Regions from separate parts of the Cupriavidus sp. IK-TO18 genome, predicted to be linked through region 2. Evidence: riboswitches for the same ligand, from Rfam matches in the RefSeq annotation. Region 2 holds a riboswitch; the other holds the start of a gene.
What was found. A riboswitch is a leader RNA that binds a small molecule or an ion and turns the genes downstream of it on or off. The one in region 2 is predicted to bind glycine.
Positions count from the first base shown of each region.

Region 1: another riboswitch for glycine. It lies ahead of gcvT (glycine cleavage system aminomethyltransferase GcvT); the one in region 2 lies ahead of IPF36_RS11170 (D-amino acid dehydrogenase).

Region 1 is NZ_JADGMP010000002.1:126,420-135,604, reverse strand. It holds gene gcvP (aminomethyl-transferring glycine dehydrogenase) at 1-1,201, opposite strand, end outside; gene gcvH (glycine cleavage system protein GcvH) at 1,301-1,681, opposite strand; gene gcvT (glycine cleavage system aminomethyltransferase GcvT) at 1,781-2,908, opposite strand; glycine riboswitch at 3,003-3,127, opposite strand; glycine riboswitch at 3,149-3,235, opposite strand; gene IPF36_RS01950 (glycine zipper 2TM domain-containing protein) at 3,305-3,535, opposite strand; gene IPF36_RS01945 (UvrD-helicase domain-containing protein) at 3,801-5,897, shown strand; gene IPF36_RS01940 (hypothetical protein) at 6,110-6,280, shown strand; gene IPF36_RS01935 (ABC transporter substrate-binding protein) at 6,266-7,384, opposite strand; gene hemN (oxygen-independent coproporphyrinogen III oxidase) at 7,571-9,067, shown strand; gene IPF36_RS01925 (cytochrome c5 family protein) at 9,135-9,185, opposite strand, start outside.
Region 2 is NZ_JADGMP010000012.1:251,450-260,634, forward strand. It holds gene IPF36_RS11150 (DUF3597 domain-containing protein) at 1-55, shown strand, start outside; gene IPF36_RS11155 (hypothetical protein) at 107-607, opposite strand; gene IPF36_RS11160 (sialidase family protein) at 604-1,827, opposite strand; gene IPF36_RS11165 (TonB-dependent receptor) at 1,860-4,145, opposite strand; glycine riboswitch at 4,400-4,501, shown strand; glycine riboswitch at 4,502-4,632, shown strand; gene IPF36_RS11170 (D-amino acid dehydrogenase) at 4,687-5,952, shown strand; gene IPF36_RS11175 (Zn-ribbon domain-containing OB-fold protein) at 6,086-6,484, opposite strand; gene IPF36_RS11180 (thiolase domain-containing protein) at 6,509-7,675, opposite strand; gene IPF36_RS11185 (MaoC family dehydratase) at 7,714-8,172, opposite strand; gene IPF36_RS11190 (LysR family transcriptional regulator) at 8,456-9,185, shown strand, end outside.

The DNA.
Region 1 (9,185 bases), on a different contig from region 2:
AGAAGGTGGCGTTGGTGCGGACGAAGCCAAGCTGCTCCAGGCCGGCGGCCAGCGTCGCGGCCAGGCGATGCACGCGCTGCGCGATGCGCTTCAGGCCCTGCGGGCCGTGGTATACGGCGTACATCGACGCCATCACCGCCAGCAGCACCTGCGCGGTACAGATGTTGGAGGTCGCCTTTTCGCGGCGGATATGCTGTTCGCGCGTCTGCAGCGCCAGGCGATACGCCTTGTTGCCCTGCGCGTCGACGGTCACGCCGACCAGACGGCCCGGCATCGAGCGCTTGAACGCATCCTTCACCGCCATGTAGCCGGCGTGCGGGCCGCCAAAGCCCAGCGGCACGCCGAAGCGCTGCGAGTTGCCCACGGCCACGTCGGCACCCCATTCGCCCGGCGCGGCGATCAGCGTCAGCGCCAGCAGGTCGGCGGCAGCCACCACCAGGCCCCCGGCGGCGTGCACCGCGTCGGCGATGGCGCGGTAGTCATTGATGTCGCCGTTCACGCCCGGGTACTGCAGCAGCACGCCGAAGGCGCCCGCAGCAGCGGCGTCGGCGGCGGGGCCGACCTTCACTTCGATATCCAGCGGCAGCGCGCGCGTTCGCACCACTTCCAGCGTCTGCGGCAGCACGTCGTCGGCGACGAAGAAGATACTGGAGTCGTGCTTGTTCACGCGCTGCAGCAGCGTCATCGCTTCGGCGGCAGCGGTGCCTTCATCGAGCATCGACGCGTTGGCGATATCCAGCCCGGTCAGGTCGGTGACCATCTGCTGGAAGTTCAGCATCGCTTCCAGGCGGCCTTGCGAGATTTCCGGCTGGTAGGGCGTGTAGGCGGTGTACCAGGCCGGGTTCTCGAAGATATTGCGCAGCACGACCGCGGGCGTGACGGTGTTGTAGTAGCCCTGGCCGATAAAGCTCTTCAGTACGCGGTTCTTGCGCGCCAGGCCGCGCAGCTTGGCCAGTGCGGCTTCCTCGCTCAGCGGCTCGGTGAACTCGCCCATCGGCATGCCGTCGCGGCGGCGGATGGCGGCGGGGATCACGGCATCGATCAGCGCGGCGCGGCTGTCGTAGCCGAGCACCTTCAGCATGTGCTGCTGTTCGGGGGTATCGGGGCCGATGTGGCGGGCGGCGAAGGCGTCGCGCGCCTCCAGTTCGGCCAGCGTGGGCCGGTTACCTTGGGCGGCGGTCATGGGAAGCGGGGCGTTCATTGGCAAGAACCTCGTGGGGAGCGCTGCGGCAGGTGGTCAGCCGTGCCGCGGCGCTGCAAATGCTGTGTGCCGATCCCGGGTGCGGGACCGGCGGGGCGATCAGGCGCCGACGCTGGCCTTGTACGCGTCGGCCGACATCAGGCCGTTGACGTCGTCGCTGTTGGCCGGCTTGAGCTTGAACAGCCAGGCGTCGAAGGCATTGGCATTGACGCTTTCCGGCTCGGCCGTGGCGGCTTCGTTGACGGCGATCACTTCGCCGGCCACCGGGGCGTAGATATCGGAAGCGGCCTTCACCGATTCCACCACTGCCAGCGCGTCGCCGGCACCGACCGACTTGCCCACTTCGGGCAGTTCCAGGAAGACGATGTCGCCCAGCGCATCCTGTGCGTGGTCGGTGATGCCAATGGTGAGCGTGCCGTCGGCTTCGACGCGCACCCACTCATGCGACTCGGTGTATTTGAGGTCGGCGGGGAAATTCATGAAGGTTCTCCGGATTCAGATCTGTTTCTTGTTGGGTGATGCCTGCCCGGCAACGCTGCCGGCAGGCGAGGGCGACCGTTGGGTGAGCGGATGTTTCCCTTAGCTCACGAGTGCCTTGCCATTACGCACAAACGGCAGTTTAACCACAGTCGCGTTGAGTTTGCGGTCGCGGATCTCCACCTGCACGGTGTCGCCGACGTTCACGCCCTGCGGCAGGCGCGCGAACGCGATCGATTGCGACAGCGAGGGGCTGAAGGTGCCGCTGGTGATTTCGCCGTCACCGGCGGCGGTGATGACCTTCTGGTGGGCGCGCAGCACGCCACCTTTGTCGCGCAGGATCAGGCCGAGGAATTGCTGGCGCGAGCCGGCCGCGGCCAGTGCCGCCTTGCCGGTGAAGTCGCGCTCGCTCTGCAGGTCGACGGTCCAGGCCAGGCCCGCGTCCAGCGGCGAGGTGCTGATATCCATGTCCTGGCCATACAGGTTCATGCCGGCTTCCAGGCGCAGCGTGTCGCGCGCGCCCAGGCCGGCCGGGCGCACGCCCGCGGCATTCAGTTTTTCCCACAGGCCGGCGACGCTGGCCGCCGGCACCACCAGCTCGAAGCCGTCTTCGCCGGTGTAGCCGGTGCGCGCGACCATGACTTCGCCAAGTGCGGGGTCCTGCACCACGACAGCGTTGAACGGCTTGAGCGCATCGGAAGGCTGGGTCGACGGGAAGGTACTCCACACCTTGGCGCGGGCGTTAGGGCCCTGCACCGCGACGATCGCCAGCGGCTGCGCGCCCGCGGGCGCAACATCTTCACGGCGCGGGGTGATGGTCACGCCGCTGCCGGTGGCGTCGTTGCGCGCACGGATCCAGTCGATATCGCCGACCGCGGTGCTGGCGTTGACCACCAGGCGGAAACGGTCCTCGGCAAAGAAATAGACGATCAGGTCGTCGATCACGCCGCCTTTTTCGTCGAGCATGCACGAGTACAGCGCCTTGCCCGGCGTCTGCAGCTTGTCGACGTTGTTGGCCAGCAGGCCGCGCAGGAAGGCGCGGGTATTGGGGCCGCTGAGGTCGACCACGCACATGTGCGACACGTCGAACATGCCGGCGTCGGTGCGCACGGCGTTGTGTTCTTCGATCTGGGAGCCGTAGTTGACCGGCATGTCCCAGCCGCCGAAGTCGACCATGCGGGCGCCGAGGGCGCGGTGGATGGCGTTGAGGGGCGTGGCCTGGAGCGTCATGGAATCCTCGGGGGCAATGTCGGGTTGCGAAAACAAAAAAGGGCCATCCGCCGCAACGATCGCTATGCCAATGGCCAAGCAATCCGCTGCGGCGGATGACCCCTCTGTCCTCGATACCTGAGAGATTACGAGGCGGATTCGTTGAATCCCGTCCTCGCGCGCCCCTTCGGTGGGCACGCTCGCCACGAATGGCGGGTGCCGCTCTCCAGAGTGCGGCATGCATCGTGTGCATGTTGCATGCCGATCCGAGCGGTCCGTGGTGCCTGAGAGTTTTCGGGTGATACCCCTTCGGCGGCGCAGATATGCGCGCTCTCCCGGTCGGATGCGCGCAATGTACGGGAGGGCCCTGCCTTTGTCAACGCGGCGGGCGCCCCCCGCCAGCAGCCATTCGCCCTATCAACGGCGATGGTCGTCGGTCATTACGTTACCGACCACGCCGCCCAGGGCGGCACCGCCCAGCGTGCCTGCGGCACTACCGTGCGTCAACGCAGCACCGCCGGCCGCGCCCACGCCGGCACCAATGACCGTGTTGCGCTGCTTCGGTGTCATGTCGGCACAGCCGGTGGCCAGGGCCGCAACGGCTATGCCGGCCATCGTCGCTTTGGAAAAGGCTCGTAGCATTTTCATGATGGGCTCCGAAAGTAACTTTGAGTACGTTCGGGACGCAGGTCTGCCATCCCGCCATACTGGTTAGAGGAGGGCCCGGACGCCCGGTTTTGGGACTTACCAAGTGTTACTTCGGTAACGTCCCCGCCCCCGGAAAAAGCGGTTCCCGCTGACTGATCAGGGCCGGCCCAGCGTGTTAACATGATTAGCTTTGCGTCCGGCGCCGCCCCATGTGTTGTACAGGGCGCGACGCCGTCCCGACCACCCCACGCAAGCATTCCCGCGCATGAGCCACGGCCTCAACGCCGCCCAATCTGAAGCCGTCCGCTATCTGGACGGACCCTGCCTCGTCCTTGCCGGGGCGGGCTCGGGCAAGACCCGCGTGATCACGCAGAAGATCGCGCACCTCATCGAAGACAAGGGCTTCGAGCCGCGCCATATCGCCGCCGTCACCTTCACCAACAAGGCTGCCAAGGAGATGCAGGAACGCATCGGCAAGCTGATGGAAGGCAAGACCACGCGCGAGGGCAAGCGCATCCCGCTCAAGCAGCTCACAGTCTGTACCTTCCACTCGCTGGGCGTGCAGATTCTGCGCATGGAGGCGGAACACGTCGGCCTGAAGCCGCAGTTCTCGATCATGGATTCGGACGACTGCTTCGGCCTGATCCAGGAGCAGCTCGGCACCACCGACAAGAAGCTGATCCGCGGCGTGCAGAGCACGATCTCGCTGTGGAAGAACGGCATGGTCGACCCCGAGGCCGCGATCGCGCAGGCGGCCAATGCCGACGAGCACCAGGCCGCGCTGGTCTACCGCAACTACGTCGCCACGCTGAACGCGTACCAGGCGGTGGATTTCGACGACCTGATCCGCTTGCCCGCGGAACTGTTCGCGCGCAACGAAGCGGTGCAGCTGAAGTGGCAGAACCGGCTGCGCTACTTCCTGGTCGACGAGTACCAGGATACCAACGCCTGCCAGTACCAGCTGCTCAAGCTGCTGGCGGGGGGCTCGCACCTGCGCGCGCCGGCCTTTACCGCGGTGGGCGACGACGACCAGGCCATCTACGGCTGGCGCGGCGCCACGCTGGACAACCTGCGCGGGCTGCAGACCGACTTCCCCGACCTCAAGGTGATCAAGCTGGAGCAGAACTACCGCTCCACCGTGCGCATCCTGGAAGCGGCCAACGCGGTCATCGCCAACAATCCCAAGCTCTTCGACAAGAAGCTGTGGAGCGAGCACGGCATGGGCGATCCCATCGCCATCCACCCGATGAACGACGAGGAGCACGAGGCGGAGTCGGTGGTGTTCCGCCTGTCGGCGCACAAGTTCGAGCGCCGCGCGCAGTTCCGCGACTACGCCATCCTGTACCGCGGCAACCACCAGGCGCGGCTGTTCGAGCAGATCCTGCGGCGCGAGCGCATTCCCTATGTGCTGTCGGGTGGCCAGAGCTTCTTCGACAAGGCCGAGATCAAGGACATCTGCGCCTACCTGCGCCTGATCGCCAATCCCGACGACGATCCCGCCTTTATCCGCGCGATCACCACGCCGCGCCGCGGCGTCGGCAATACCACGCTCGAAGTGCTGGGCACGTTTGCCGGGCAGGCCAAGGTGTCGTTGTTCGAGGCGGCGATGATGGGCGGCATCGAGGGCAAGCTGCAGCCGCGCCAGCTGGAGCCGCTGCGCGTGTTCTGCGAATCGATGGTGCGGCTGGCCGACCGCGCGGCCAAAGATCCGGCCACCGAAGTGCTCGACGACCTGATGGCCGGCATCCACTACGAGGCATACCTGTACGACAGCTTCGACGAGCGCCAGGCGCAGTCGCGCTGGACCAACACGCTGGAGTTCCTCGAATGGCTCAAGCGCAAGGGCACCAAGCCGGAAGCGGCCGAGGGCGAGGAAGCCACCGGCTATGACAACGCCGACGGCTTCGGCAGCGAAGGCAAGAACCTGCTTGAGCTGACGCAGACCGTGGCGCTGATGAGCATGCTCGAAGGGCGCGAGGAAGATCCCGACGCCGTGCGGCTGTCCACGCTGCACGCGTCCAAGGGGCTGGAATATCCGCACGTGTTCCTGGTCGGCGTGGAAGAGGGCATCCTGCCCCACTGCCGCGAAGACGACGACATGACCGACGAGAAGATCGAGGAAGAGCGCCGGCTGATGTACGTCGGCATCACGCGCGCGCAGCGCAGCCTGCAGATCAGCTGGTGCAAGAAGCGCAAGCGCGCGCGCGAGACGTACTCTTGCCAGCCGTCGCGCTTTATCGGCGAGATGAAGCTGGAAGAAGCGCCGGCACCCAAGGACGAAACTCCGGCGATGAGCCCCAAGGACCGGCTCGGCGCGCTCAAGGCGCTGCTCGGCGGCCCAGGCAAGACGGCGGCCGGCTGATCTTAGGTACGAAGCCCGATACAAAACCCTACCAGGCCGACAAGACCGCGCGCGCCGCTGTCCTTAGCATGACGGTTGTGCCGCTCTGCGCTTTTCACGGTGTGCGGCTTGCGGCGGCAGGGGCTGCCCGGGTCTTGCCGCGCCAGACATCAAGTCTGGTTTTTCCCTGTAATTGGCCCCCGCCGCGCCAGCGTGCGGGGGCAATTTTGGACGTGCTCGCCCTGCTACAGGCGGTGGTCGACGACGCCGCCGACAGCGGCCACGAGGTCGCGCTCAGCGGCCAGGCGCAGCCGCTGCTGGCGTGGCCGTCGGAGCTGCGGCGCACGGTGGTCAACCTGGTCGAGAATGCGCGGCGCGCGCGCCTGTCGCTACCGCGCGCCTGACACCGCCAGCGTGACGTACTGCGAGCCGCGCTGGCCGTGGCTGAAGTCGAGGGTAAAGTCCCCCACGTCGACACGGCCTTGCAGTGCGCGGCGCAGCTCGGCGGCACCGCCGGCGCGCACGCCGGCCAGCGCCCGTGCCAGCCATGCGGCGCCGATATAGCCGGCCAGCGTCGCCGAGGACGGCGGCTCATCCAGGTATTGCTTCATGCGCGCTACGTGTTCCCTGACCACGCGCAGCGTGGCCTGCTGCGGGCCGGGCGCGACCTGGGTCAGCACCATGCCGCCGGCGTAGCCGGTACCCAGGATCTCGCGCGCGGCCGTGGCACTGACCGACGACAGGCCGACCAGGAAGCCATACCAGCCCTGCGCCGCCAGTGCGCGGCCCAGTCCGGCATAGGCCAGCGTATCGCCCGCGACGATCACGGCGCCGGGGCGGGCGGCTGCAATGCGGCGTGCCACGGCGTCGGCACCGGGGTCGGCTTTGGGATCGAGCGGCACCGCGCGCGTGCCGGTCTGCGCCTCCAGCCGGGCCAGCGATGGCGTGGCGAAGTCCGGCGCCACCGCCAGCGCGATCGCGCTCAGGCCATAGCTGCGCAACTGCCGCACTGCCGCGTCGAGTTCGGCCTGGTAGTCGGCGCGGGTGAACCAGACGTTGTCCGCTGCCAATGCCAGGCCCGACAGCGGCGCCACAATCTGCACGCCGCGCCGGACCAGCTCGGCCGATGACGCCAGCGCCGGCAGGAGACGGTCGCCGGCGCCGAACAGCAGCTCGGCGTGCTCGCTGTCGGCCAGCGCCGCCGCCTGGGCCACCGCGCGGCGCGGATCGGGATCGGCGTTGCGCACCACGTGGGCGATCCGTACCGGGCCGTTGGCGGCATTGACCGCGTCGAACAGCACCTTGGCGCCGGCCAGGTAGTCGCGCGCCAGGTCCGCCTGCGCACTACCGCGGTCGATCAGGTGGCCCACCACCACGGTGCGGCGCGCGGGAGACTGGGCCAGCAGCGGGGCATTGGGCAGCGCCAGGGCCGCAGCGCCGGCCGCCAGCAGGCGTCGGCGCAGCGGTAGGTACGGCAGGGAAGGGGGCAGGGTGTCCGGGATCGGCATCGCGCAATAGGAAAAGGGGGCGCAAGTCGCGCCGGCGCGCAGCGTATCCGCCACGTATTACCGCCGTGTGACGCGGGGCGCCTGCGCACCCGTGCCGTGCCAACGCCGCGCTTGACGACGATCAACGCAACGCGCGGCGCGCAGTCCTAGCATGGGCTGTCAAACACCGTTCCCCCCGCGCCCCCCATGAACCCGCTTGCCATGACTACCCTTGCGCCCGACCGCCGCGCGCTGTCGGACTTTCGCGCTCTCGCCGGCCGCATCGAAGGCAACGGCCCGCGCTACACCTCCTACCCGACTGCCGACCGCTTCAGGAACGGCCCGGACCTGTCGCTGTACCACGACGCCCTGGCCGCCTGCCGTGCCGATGCGCCCGCGCCGTTGTCGCTCTACCTGCATATCCCGTTCTGCGAGAACATCTGCTACTACTGCGGCTGCAACAAGATCATCACGCGCGACCACGGCCGCAGCGCCCGCTACGTCACCTACCTGGGCCGCGAGATGGCGCTGCTGGCCGCGCGGCTCGGCACGCGCCGGCGCGTGCTCCAGTCGCACTGGGGCGGCGGCACGCCGACCTTCCTGGATCCCGAAGAAATGCGCCGCGTGATGGCGCTGCTGCACGAGCATTTCGAACTGCCGCCCGATGGCGAGCATTCGATCGAGATCGACCCGCGCCGCGTCGATGACGCGCGCATGGCGCTGCTGGCCGAACTTGGGTTCAACCGCGTCAGCCTGGGCGTGCAGGATTTCGATCCCGAGGTGCAGCAGGCCATCCACCGGATCCAGTCGTACGAAGAGACCCGTGCCGTGGTCGACGCCGCGCGCCGGCTGGGCTTCCGCTCGGTCAGCCTCGACCTGATCTACGGCCTGCCGCACCAGACTGCCGCACGCTTTGGCCGCACCATCGACCAGGTGCTGGCGCTGCGGCCCGACCGCCTTTCGGTCTACAGCTATGCGCACCTGCCGCATGTGTTCAAGCCACAGCGGCGCATCGACGAAAGCGCGCTGCCGCCTGCCGGCGAGAAGCTCGACATCCTGGTCTCCACCATCGAACGCCTGACCGCCGAGGGCTACGTCTATATCGGCATGGACCACTTCGCGCTGCCCGATGACGACCTCGCCGTGGCGCAGCGCGAAGGCCGGCTGCAGCGCAACTTCCAGGGCTACTCCACGCACGCCGGCTACGACCAGCTCGGCCTCGGCGTCTCGGCGATCGGCGCGGTGGCGGGCCGCTACGTGCAGAACGCCCGCACGCTGGACGAGTACTACGGCGCGCTGGACCAGGAGCGCCTGCCGCTGGCGCGCGGGGTGGAGATGACCGCCGACGATCATCTGCGCCGCGAACTGATCGGCGCGCTGATGTGCAACGGCGTGCTGGATATCCCCGCGCTGGAGCGGCGCCACGGCATTGACTTCGGCACCGATTTCGCGCCCGAACTGGCCGACCTTGCCACCCTGGCGGCCGACGGGCTGGTGCAGGTCCAGCCAGCCCGCATCACGGTCACGCCGCTGGGACGCCTGCTGGTGCGGCGCGTGGCGATGGCGTTCGACCGCTACCTGCGCGACGATGCCGCACGCGTGGCGGTCGCCGGGCCCGAAAGCGAAGGCACTCGCCGGTCCGCCAACGACGGCGCGCAACCGATCCGCATCGTGCCGCGGGCGCGCTACTCGCGCGTCGTGTAACCGCCGCCAGGCATGAAAAAACGCCCGCGAATTTCGCGGGCGTTGTTGTTTGCGGCGCAGTCGTGCCTTACTTGGCTGCGTTCGCCATGTAGTCCGACGCGGCGATCACGTCGGCGTC
Region 2 (9,185 bases):
CCTGATGCAGGAGCTTGCGGCCAACGGCGGCAAGCTGCCGGCGGACTTGTCGTAAGGAAATCCGGGAAGCGTTGGCGGCTGCCTCAGGAAAGGGCCGGCGGCCGCCTCAGCCGCCGATGCCCGCCCAGCGCAGGTGCTTGTCCCAGTCGGCGTCGCCGATCACGCCGGATACGCCCTGCCGCTGGCCGTCGGCCCGATAGAAGTACGTGCGCGGCATCTCCCCCATCCAGTCGGGATCGACCGAATAGCGCAGCCTCTCCTGCGGCTCGTTGCCGAACATCCACGCGTCGCGCGTCAGGTTGACGCGCTTGAGCAGCTGCTGCACCTGCGGCAGCGCGTCGGGCCGGTCCATGGCCAGCGTGACCACGCGCAGGCTGCGATGCTTCGCCTGCAGCTTGCCGATGGCTTCGAAATTACGCTTGCAGTAGACGCAGTCGAGCGACCACACCACCAGCACGAAGGGCTTGCCCTGCTGGCTGGCACTGAGCTGCGCGGCACTGGCGGATTCGAACACCGATACGCGTTCGGCCGCGTGCGCCATGCCGGCGACGCCGAGCGCGATCGTGGCGCCCGCCAGCGCGGCGATGAGTTTGCGACGCAATGTCATGCGCCCTCCTGCGCCAGCGGGAAGACCTGGAAGCCTTCGGCCTCGGTGCGCCACAGCACGTAGGCGCGGCCGCCGTGCTGCAGCAGGTGCGGCTGGTCCGAATCGCGCGCGGTGCCGGCAACCTGGCGCGTCTGCCAGGTCTTGCCGCCGTCCTGCGACAGCATCGCCGAGAGCCGGGTCTGCTGGCCGTCGAACGATTTCCACGCCACCACGATGGGATGGTCGTCGAGCGCGACGATATCGGCATGCTGCGCGCGCGGGTCGTCCAGCGGACGCTGCGCCTGCAGCTTGCCGTCCCGGAAGCGGCCGACCGATACCGTCGGCTTGCCTGCCTTCACGTTGAACCAGACCATGTGCAGCATGCCGTCCGGCGCCACCGCGGCGCCCGGGCCGTGGTGCGGGCAGGCGTCGATGCGCCAGTCGTCGAAGGTCGCGCGCTGCATCGGCGCGGGCGTGCCGTCGGCGCCGAGCAGTGCCACCGCGTGGTCGCGCGCGTTGGGCGGGAACACGTGGCGCCACAGCGCCAGCATCTTGCCGTCCGGCGTCGGCGCGAGCGCGATGCGGCAGCATTCGCAGGACTGGTCGGCGATCTTGTAATCGCCCTGGAAGCTCTTGCCGTGGTCGGCCGATACCGCGTAGTAGATCGCAGCGCCGGCATAGGGCTGCCTGCGCGCTTCGGCGGCGACCACGTCGCGCTTGTCGATCCAGCTGACGAAGACGCGGCCGGCCGGGTCCACCGCGATCGCGTCGAAGCGGTGCGCGATCTGGTCGCGGTTGGCATGCACGGTCACCGGCGCGGCAAAGGTCTTGCCGCCGTCGGCGGAGCGCGCGAAGCGGATAAAGCCGGTATAGGGCTTGGGCAGCGGCTGGGTCCAGGTGACGTAGATCTCGCCGTCGCGGCCGGTGGCAACCTTGGGCCGGCTGTCGTGGTCAGCAGCCACGGCTTCGGGCACGCGGTTGACGTGCTGCACCGGCCCGAAGCTGCGACCCTGGTCGGCCGACGCGCGCACGGCCACGTGCTGGCCGTCCTTGTAGGCGATCCACAAGCGGCCGTCGCGATCGAAGGCGGCGCCGGTGCCGAGTTCGCTCATCGCCTTCGGCGCCGCGCTTTGCGCACCGTGGCCGGCATGGTTGCCATGGGACTGCGCCATCGCGGCGAACGCCGTGCAGGCGATCACGCCGGCGGCAAGGAAGCGGAAGCTGCGGGGCAAGCGCTGCAGGGGAATGGTCAGGATCGGACTGGTCACTGCACTCAGAAGGAAAGCTTGGCCTCGGCGTAGAACGTCCGGCCCGGGTACGGGTGGTAGACGAAGTAACGCTGGTCGGTCAGGTTGTCGATGCCAAGCCCGAGCCGCACGTTCCTGGCGGGCTTGTAGGTCACCTTGACGTCGAAGGTCAGGAAACTGCTGGTGCCGCCGAAGGTGTCGGGATTGACGTCGCTGTTATCGAGCGTATTGTACTGCCGCCCCGAATAGGTCATCGCCAGCGTGCCGGCCCATGCCGGCGTAAAGCGGTAGGTGCCGACCAGGTTCGCGCGCCACTGCGGGATGCGATAGAAATACTTGCCCACCGATGCCGGGTTATTGGCATTCTCCAGCGTCTTGGAATGGTTGTACGCGCCGCTGGCCGACAGGTCGAAGCCGCTGGTCAGCACGTCGCGCCCGTCGTAGGCAAGCTCGATGCCACGCGTACGCACGCGGTCCACGTTCTGGAAACTGGTGACGGTGGGGAACACCGTGGTATTGGTCTGGCTGACCAGCGCATCGCGGATGTCGTCTTCATACACCGACACGCGGAAGTACGAACGGTCGACCGTGCGTTCGAAGGTCAGGTCCTTCGAGAAGGAGCGCTCCGGTTTCAGGTTGGGATCGTTGTTGATCAGCGAGGTGCCGGTGATGCGGCCCTGGAACAGCTCGGCGACGGTCGGGTAGCGCCAGGCCTGGCCGAGCGACAGCCGGCCCAGCCAGTCCTGACCGATGGCCTTTTCCAGCGCCAGCTTGGGCGACCAGTTGGACTCGCTGCGCACCGGGTAGGCGACATCTACGCCTGGCTGGCTGCGGCTGCCGTCATAGGCGCGCCAGTGCTCCCAGCGCACGCCCGGGATCAGCTTCCAGTCCTCGGCGAAGTACCACGCGTCCTGCGCGTACAGCGCCTGCGTCTCGGTCTTGCCGGCAAAGGCGTTGTTGAACGCGGAGATGGTGGCGGCCTGCCAGTCCGAGGTGTTGTAGGTGGTGTTGCTGAGCCTGTAGTTGTCGTAGTGGTAGCCGAGGGTGACCCAGTGGCCGCCCTTGAGCTGCTGCGGGCGGTAGTCGGCCTTCAGGTCGAGCGTGCGCCAGCCGGTGCCGTCGCCATAGGTCACCGTGCCCGGGCCATTGCCCGCGGTGCTGGCGGTGCGGCTGATGTCCTTGGTGACATCGAACAGCGATGCCACGCCGGAGAAATTCCACCCGGTCTCGTTGCGCGTGCGCAGCGACAGGCCGTAGAGCCAGCGCGCGTCCTCGCCATTGCCCGGCGCAAACGCGTTGGCGGGGATCACGTAGCGGAGGCCGCCGATATTGACCGGGCCGCTCGACACCACGTTGCCGTCGGCATCGCGCAGGTAGCTGCCGGTGGCGCTGGAGCGGTCCTGCTGCCAGTAGGCGGCGGTGAATTGCGCCTGCAGGGTATTGGTGATGTCGTAGCCGAGCTTGAGCTTGAGCTGGTCCTGCACGGTGTGCGTGACGCCCTCGCTGTTGACGCCCATCACGGTGCGGTCGGCGCCGGTCTGGTCCTGGTCGAAGTAGGCGCCGGTCACGGGCTTGTCGGCCGAAGTCGCCCGCACGCTGGAGCGCGCCGCGGTGTAGAAGCTCAGCGGCTGGCTCTTGCTGTCCTGCCGGTCGACGCTGACCAGCCACGAGAACGGCCCGGCGCGGTCGCCCACGTAGGCGTTGGCGTGCACGCCGTTGAAACTGTCGTGCGTGCCGTACAGGTTGAAGCGCTGCGTGAATAGCTGCACGCTGGCATCGCCCTCGAACTTCTCCGGTGTGCGCGTACTGATCAGCACGGTCGCGCCCAGCGAATTGCCCGGGTACAGCGCCGAATACGGGCCATACAGCACGTCGACGCGCTCGATCTCGGCGGCGTTGACCAGCGACCAGCGCGGCGGGAAAGTGAAATCGGAGCCCAGCAGGTTGGAAAGCAGCAGGCCGTCGGCATAGACCAGCCCGCGCGCCGACTGGCGCGAGCTAGTGCTGCGCACCGAGATGATCGAGTTCATATCGCCGATGAAGCGCTTGCGCACGGCGAGGTTGGGCGCGTACTTGAGCGCGTCTTCGGTGTTGACCACGTTGAAGTCCGCCATGCGTGCGGCGCTGATGCCATAGGCGGGCGATGGCGTATTGGGCGGCGTGGCCGGCGTTTCGCCGCGCCCGGTCTTCGCCGAGACCACGACTTCCTGCAAGGGCTGCGGCGCGCTGACGGGTTCATCCGGCTGCGCGCCGGCGATGCCGGGGCCCATCAGCGCGGCCGAGGCGGCCAGCGCAATCCGATTTCTTCTCACTGGAATACCTTTTCTGTTCTTCTGGCTCGCCCGACCGGTGCGCCGTATCCGGCTCGTGCTACGGCGCACTTCCTCCGCGTAGCGAGTGCTGACATTCTAGGGGGCGGGTCGGCTTGACGCAGTGCGACATAGCGCCGCGCCGGTAAAGAAGCGACTCGACCCATCCATGCGAACACGACTGGCTCTATTCGCGTTTACCCGCATATCCACTTGCGGCCTTTGTCTCTAGATTTGCGCGGATTGGCGTTCGCGCCAACGTGATGCTGGGAGAGACTGATCCGGCGGCAGCCGCCGCGGACAGCGCCGAAGGAGCAACCGCCCCGGAAACTCTCAGGCAAAAGGACCGGTATCACGCGTCACAGCACTCTGAAGAATGCCGCCATCGTCAGCCGGCATACCGAAGGAGCAAGCGGCCCCCGCCACCGGTACCCCCGGGCACCACCGGCGGCTGTCGTGAATCTCTCAGGTCAGGAACAGAGGGGGCGTCCGCCACGCATGTCGCGTGCGGGCTCCCACCCCGACGTTTCTGGACTGCCAGATCATGAAGACAATCGCCGTCATCGGCGGTGGCATCACCGGTGTCACCACGGCCTACGCGCTCGCCCGGCGCGGATTCTCCGTCACCCTGTTCGAGCGCCACCGCTACGCCGCGATGGAAACCTCGTTCGCCAACGGCGGGCAGCTATCCGCCTCCAATGCCGAGGTGTGGACGCACTGGTCCACCATCATCAAGGGCCTGAAGTGGATGCTGCGCAGCGACGCCCCGCTGCTGGTCAACCCGCGCCCGAGCTGGCACAAGCTGAGCTGGTTCGCCGAGTTCATCGCCTCGATCCCGCATTACCGCCGCAACACCATCGAGACCGCGCGCCTGGCCATCGCGGCGCGCGAGCACCTGTTCGCGTGGGCGGCGCAGGAAGGCATCGACTTCGACCACAAGCGCGAAGGCATCCTGCATATCTATCGCGACAAGGCGGGCTTCGAGCACGCGGGCCGCGTCTCGGCGCTGCTGGCGCAGGGCGGGCTGGAGCGCCGCGCGGTAACGCCGGCGGAAATGCGCGCAATCGAGCCGACGCTGGCCGGCACCTACTACGGCGGCTATTTCACCGAAAGCGATTCGACCGGCGACATCCACAAGTTCACCAGCGGCCTGGCCGCCGCCATCGAGCGCATGGGCGTGCACTGCCGCTACGGCGAGGACGTGCGCAAGGTCACCACCGATGGCCGCAGCGCCAGCGTGACCGTGCAGGAAGGCGCGGACAGCGCCACCTCGACCTTCGACGGCGCGGTGATCTGCGCCGGCACCGCCAGCCGCGCGCTGGCCGCCGGGCTGGGCGACCGCGTCAACATCTATCCGGTCAAGGGCTATTCCATCACCGTCAACCTGAACGACGCGGGCAGCCGCACCGCGGCGCCGACCGTCAGCCTGCTCGACGATGAAACCAAGCTGGTCACCAGCCGCCTGGCCGACGACCGCTTCCGCGTGGCCGGCACCGCGGAGTTCAACGGCTTCAACCGCGACATCCGCGCCGACCGCATCCGGCCGCTGGTGGAATGGGTGCAGCAGTGCTTCCCCGGCGTCAGCACGCGCAGCGTGGTGCCGTGGGCGGGGCTGCGGCCGATGCTGCCGGATATGCTGCCGCGTGTTGGGCGGGGGCGGGCCCGGTGCGTGTTCTACAACACCGGGCATGGGCACCTTGGCTGGACGCTGTCGGCGGTGACGGCGGATATGGTGGCGGGGGTGGTGGCGCAGGCGCTGGTTGAGCCGAAAGTCTCGGGCGTGGGCTCGCTGGGACTTGCCAAGGCTTGAGATTGCCAGTTGAGCGCCTCGCTATTGCCAGCGCTGGCCCTCTCCCCCAGCCCCTCTCCCGCTCGTGGGAGAGGTACGGGGGAGAGGGCGGGAGCCTCCACGGAGTGAAGCGCCATCGCCCGCCGTGAACCGCTCAGGCCGGCGCAAACACCGGCACCGGCGCCCCATCCACGCTGGGCGCGAACCTGACCTTCACCTTCTGCCCGATGCGCACCTCATCGAGATCGCAATCGACGATATGGGTCATCATGGTCACGCCCTCGTCCAGCGTCACATAGGCAATGCAATACGCCTGCGGGCCAGCCTTGCGCGTGACGCTGTACGAGTAGATGGTGCCGCGGCCGCTGGCGGTCTTCCAGACCGTATCGCCCATGCAGAACGGGCACAGCGTGCGCGGATACCAGTGCGTCTTGCCGCATGACTGGCAGTGCTTGACCAGCAGCCGGCCTTCGCGCGCGGCCTGCCAGAATTCGATGTTGTCGGGCTGTTCGTCCGGGGCCTTGTAGGCCATGGGAGTGTGCGGGGTCGTCATGTCAGTTGCTCCGGCGATCGTTCATTATTCGCGCTCGAGGATCAGGGTGGCGCTGCCGTGGCGCGAGCCCAGGTAGCCGCCGGTGCCTTGCGCCAGCGCCAGGTCGCAGTTCTTCACCTGCACCGCCGGATGCGCCTCGCCGCGCAGCTGGCGCACGGCCTCGATCACCTTGGTGATGCCGCCGCGGTTGGCCGGGTGGTTGTTGCACAGGCCACCGCCATCGGTATTGAACGGCAGCTTGCCGACGCCCGAGATCAGGTTGCCGTCGGCCACGAACTTGCCGCCTTCGCCCTTCTTGCAGAAGCCCAGGTCTTCCAGCTGCATCAGCACGGTGATGGTGAAGCTGTCGTAGATCGAGGCGTACTTGATGTCGGCCGGGGTCACGCCGGCTTCAGCGAACGCGGCCGCGCCGGAAAACTTCGCGCCCGACCAGCTCAGGTCGACCTCGCCGCCGAGCTGGCCCTTGACGTATTCACCGGCGCCGATGATCTTCACCTTCGGGCGCCTGAGCGTGGCCGCGATCTCGGGCCGCGCCACGATCAGCGCGCCGCCGCCGTCGGACACCACGCAGCAGTCGAGCTTGTGCAGCGGGTCGGCGATCAACGGCGAGTTCAGCACCTCTTCCACCGTGACCACGTTGCGTAGCATCGCGTGCGGGTTGTGCTGCGCGTGGTGCGACGCCGCCACCTTGACCCATGCCAGCTGCTCGGGCGTGGTGCCGTACTCGTACATATGGCGCATCGCCACCATCGCGTACAGGTTGACGGTGACGGGATTGAACGGCGCCTCGAACGGGGCGTCCGGCAGGTTGGCGCCCCAGTTGCGCGCCTGCGTGCCGGTCGAGCCTTCGGAGCGCGGCCGGCCCGCCAGCGTGATCAGCGCCACGTTGCACTTGCCGGCGGCAATGGCCTGCGCGGCGTGCGAGACATGCACCAGGTAGGCGGAGCCGCCGGTGTCGGTGGAGTCCACGTGGCGCACCTTCAGGCCGAGGTAGTCGACCATGTTGGTGGCGCCCAGCCCCGGCGCATCGCCGGCGCAGAAGTAGCCATCCACGTCCGCCAGGGTCAGGCCGGCATCGGCCAGCGCGCCGCGCGCGGATTCCGCGTGCAGCTGCGCCACCGACTTGTCCGGCGCCTTGCGGGTCGGGTGCTCGTAGGCCCCGACGATATATGCCTTGCCTTTGATGCTCATGGGAGTCTCGTCCTGCTTGGGATTGATATTGGGGAACTTCAGAAGCGCATCTGCACCAGCCAGGTCGCCACCATGGCCGGCCGCTCGCTGCCTTCGACCTGCATCTCTACTTTCCAGTGGCAGCGCACTTCACCGGGGCGGACTTCGTCGAGCTGCTGCAGCGTGAACGCGCCGCGCACGCGCGCGCCGGCCGGCACCGGGCCGGTGAAGCGCAGCCGGTCGAAGCCATAGTTCAGCGCCAGCTTGCGGCCCGGAAAGGTAAAGCACTGCCCGAACGCCGCCGACACCATCGACACGATCAGGAAGGCGTGCGCGACCGTGCAGCCGTATGGCGAATCCGCCGCGGCGCGCTCGGGGTCCACGTAGATCCACTGCCGGTCATGCGTCAGCTCGGCGAAGGTATCGATGGCGTCCTGCCCGATGGGGAAATACTCGCTCACGGCGGCGGGCGCGGCGCAAAGCGCGCGCAGGTCGTCGAGCGATGCAATGCTGTGCATGAGGCTCCTGTCGGTCCAGGCCTGGTCAGGCGCGGCGGGCGCGATCGGCGCGATCGGCCTGCGCCCGGCCGGCTGTCTCCGTTGTGTTCCTTGAGTGTTCCTTGATACGGAATCTGTTGCTGCACGGCAGCTTGCAATCGAGTGTAGCGACGCCGCGGAACCGGCGTCCAATATCGTTTGCCGCGCGATCGATAAGCGCTGTTTATCGACCCACCCGGCGCGCGCGGTTGCCCGGGGGGCGCGCGGCGCACTAAGATGTGGCTCCCGCATCCCCGCTGACCCCATGGAACTGCGCCGCATCCGGCACTTCGTCGTGCTGGCCGAGACCCTCAATTTCCGCCGCGCGGCAGAGCGCCTGCATATCGCCCAGCCCGCGCTGACGGTCTCGATCCAGAAGCTCGAGTCGGAGCTCGACGCCACCCTGTTCGTGCGCGAGCCGCGCGGCGTCACGCTGACCGAGACCGGCCGCGCCGCGCTGGCCGAGGCCCGGCGCATCCTGTTCCACGCCGGCCAGTTCAGCGAGCTGGTGCAGTCGGCCAGCAGCGGCATGGCCGGCATCTTGCGGGTGGGCTTTGTCGGCACCACGACCTCGCACCTGCTGCCACGGCTGGTGACGCGCTTCCGCAATGAATACCCCGGCGTCGAACTGGTGCTGCGCGAAGCGACCTCGACCCGCATCATGCAATGGCTGGAAGACGAGGCGCTGGACGTGGGCCTGGTGCGCACGCCGCTGCTGACGCCGGGCAATACCGCGCTGGCGCTGCTGGAGCGCGACCGCTTTGTCGCCGCCCTGCCGCGCAGCCACCCGCTGGCGGGCAAGCCCGCGCTGACGCTGGCCGACCTCGCGCAGGAGCGCTTTGTCATGTACGAGCAGGCCGAAGCGTCGGGCCTGCGCAGCGCCGCGCTGTCGGCGTGCCAGGTGGCCGGCTTCCAGCCGCGCGTCACGCAGGAGGCCACGCAGGTGCAGACCGTGCTGGCGCTGGTGGAGAGCGGGCTGGGCGTGGCCCTGGTGC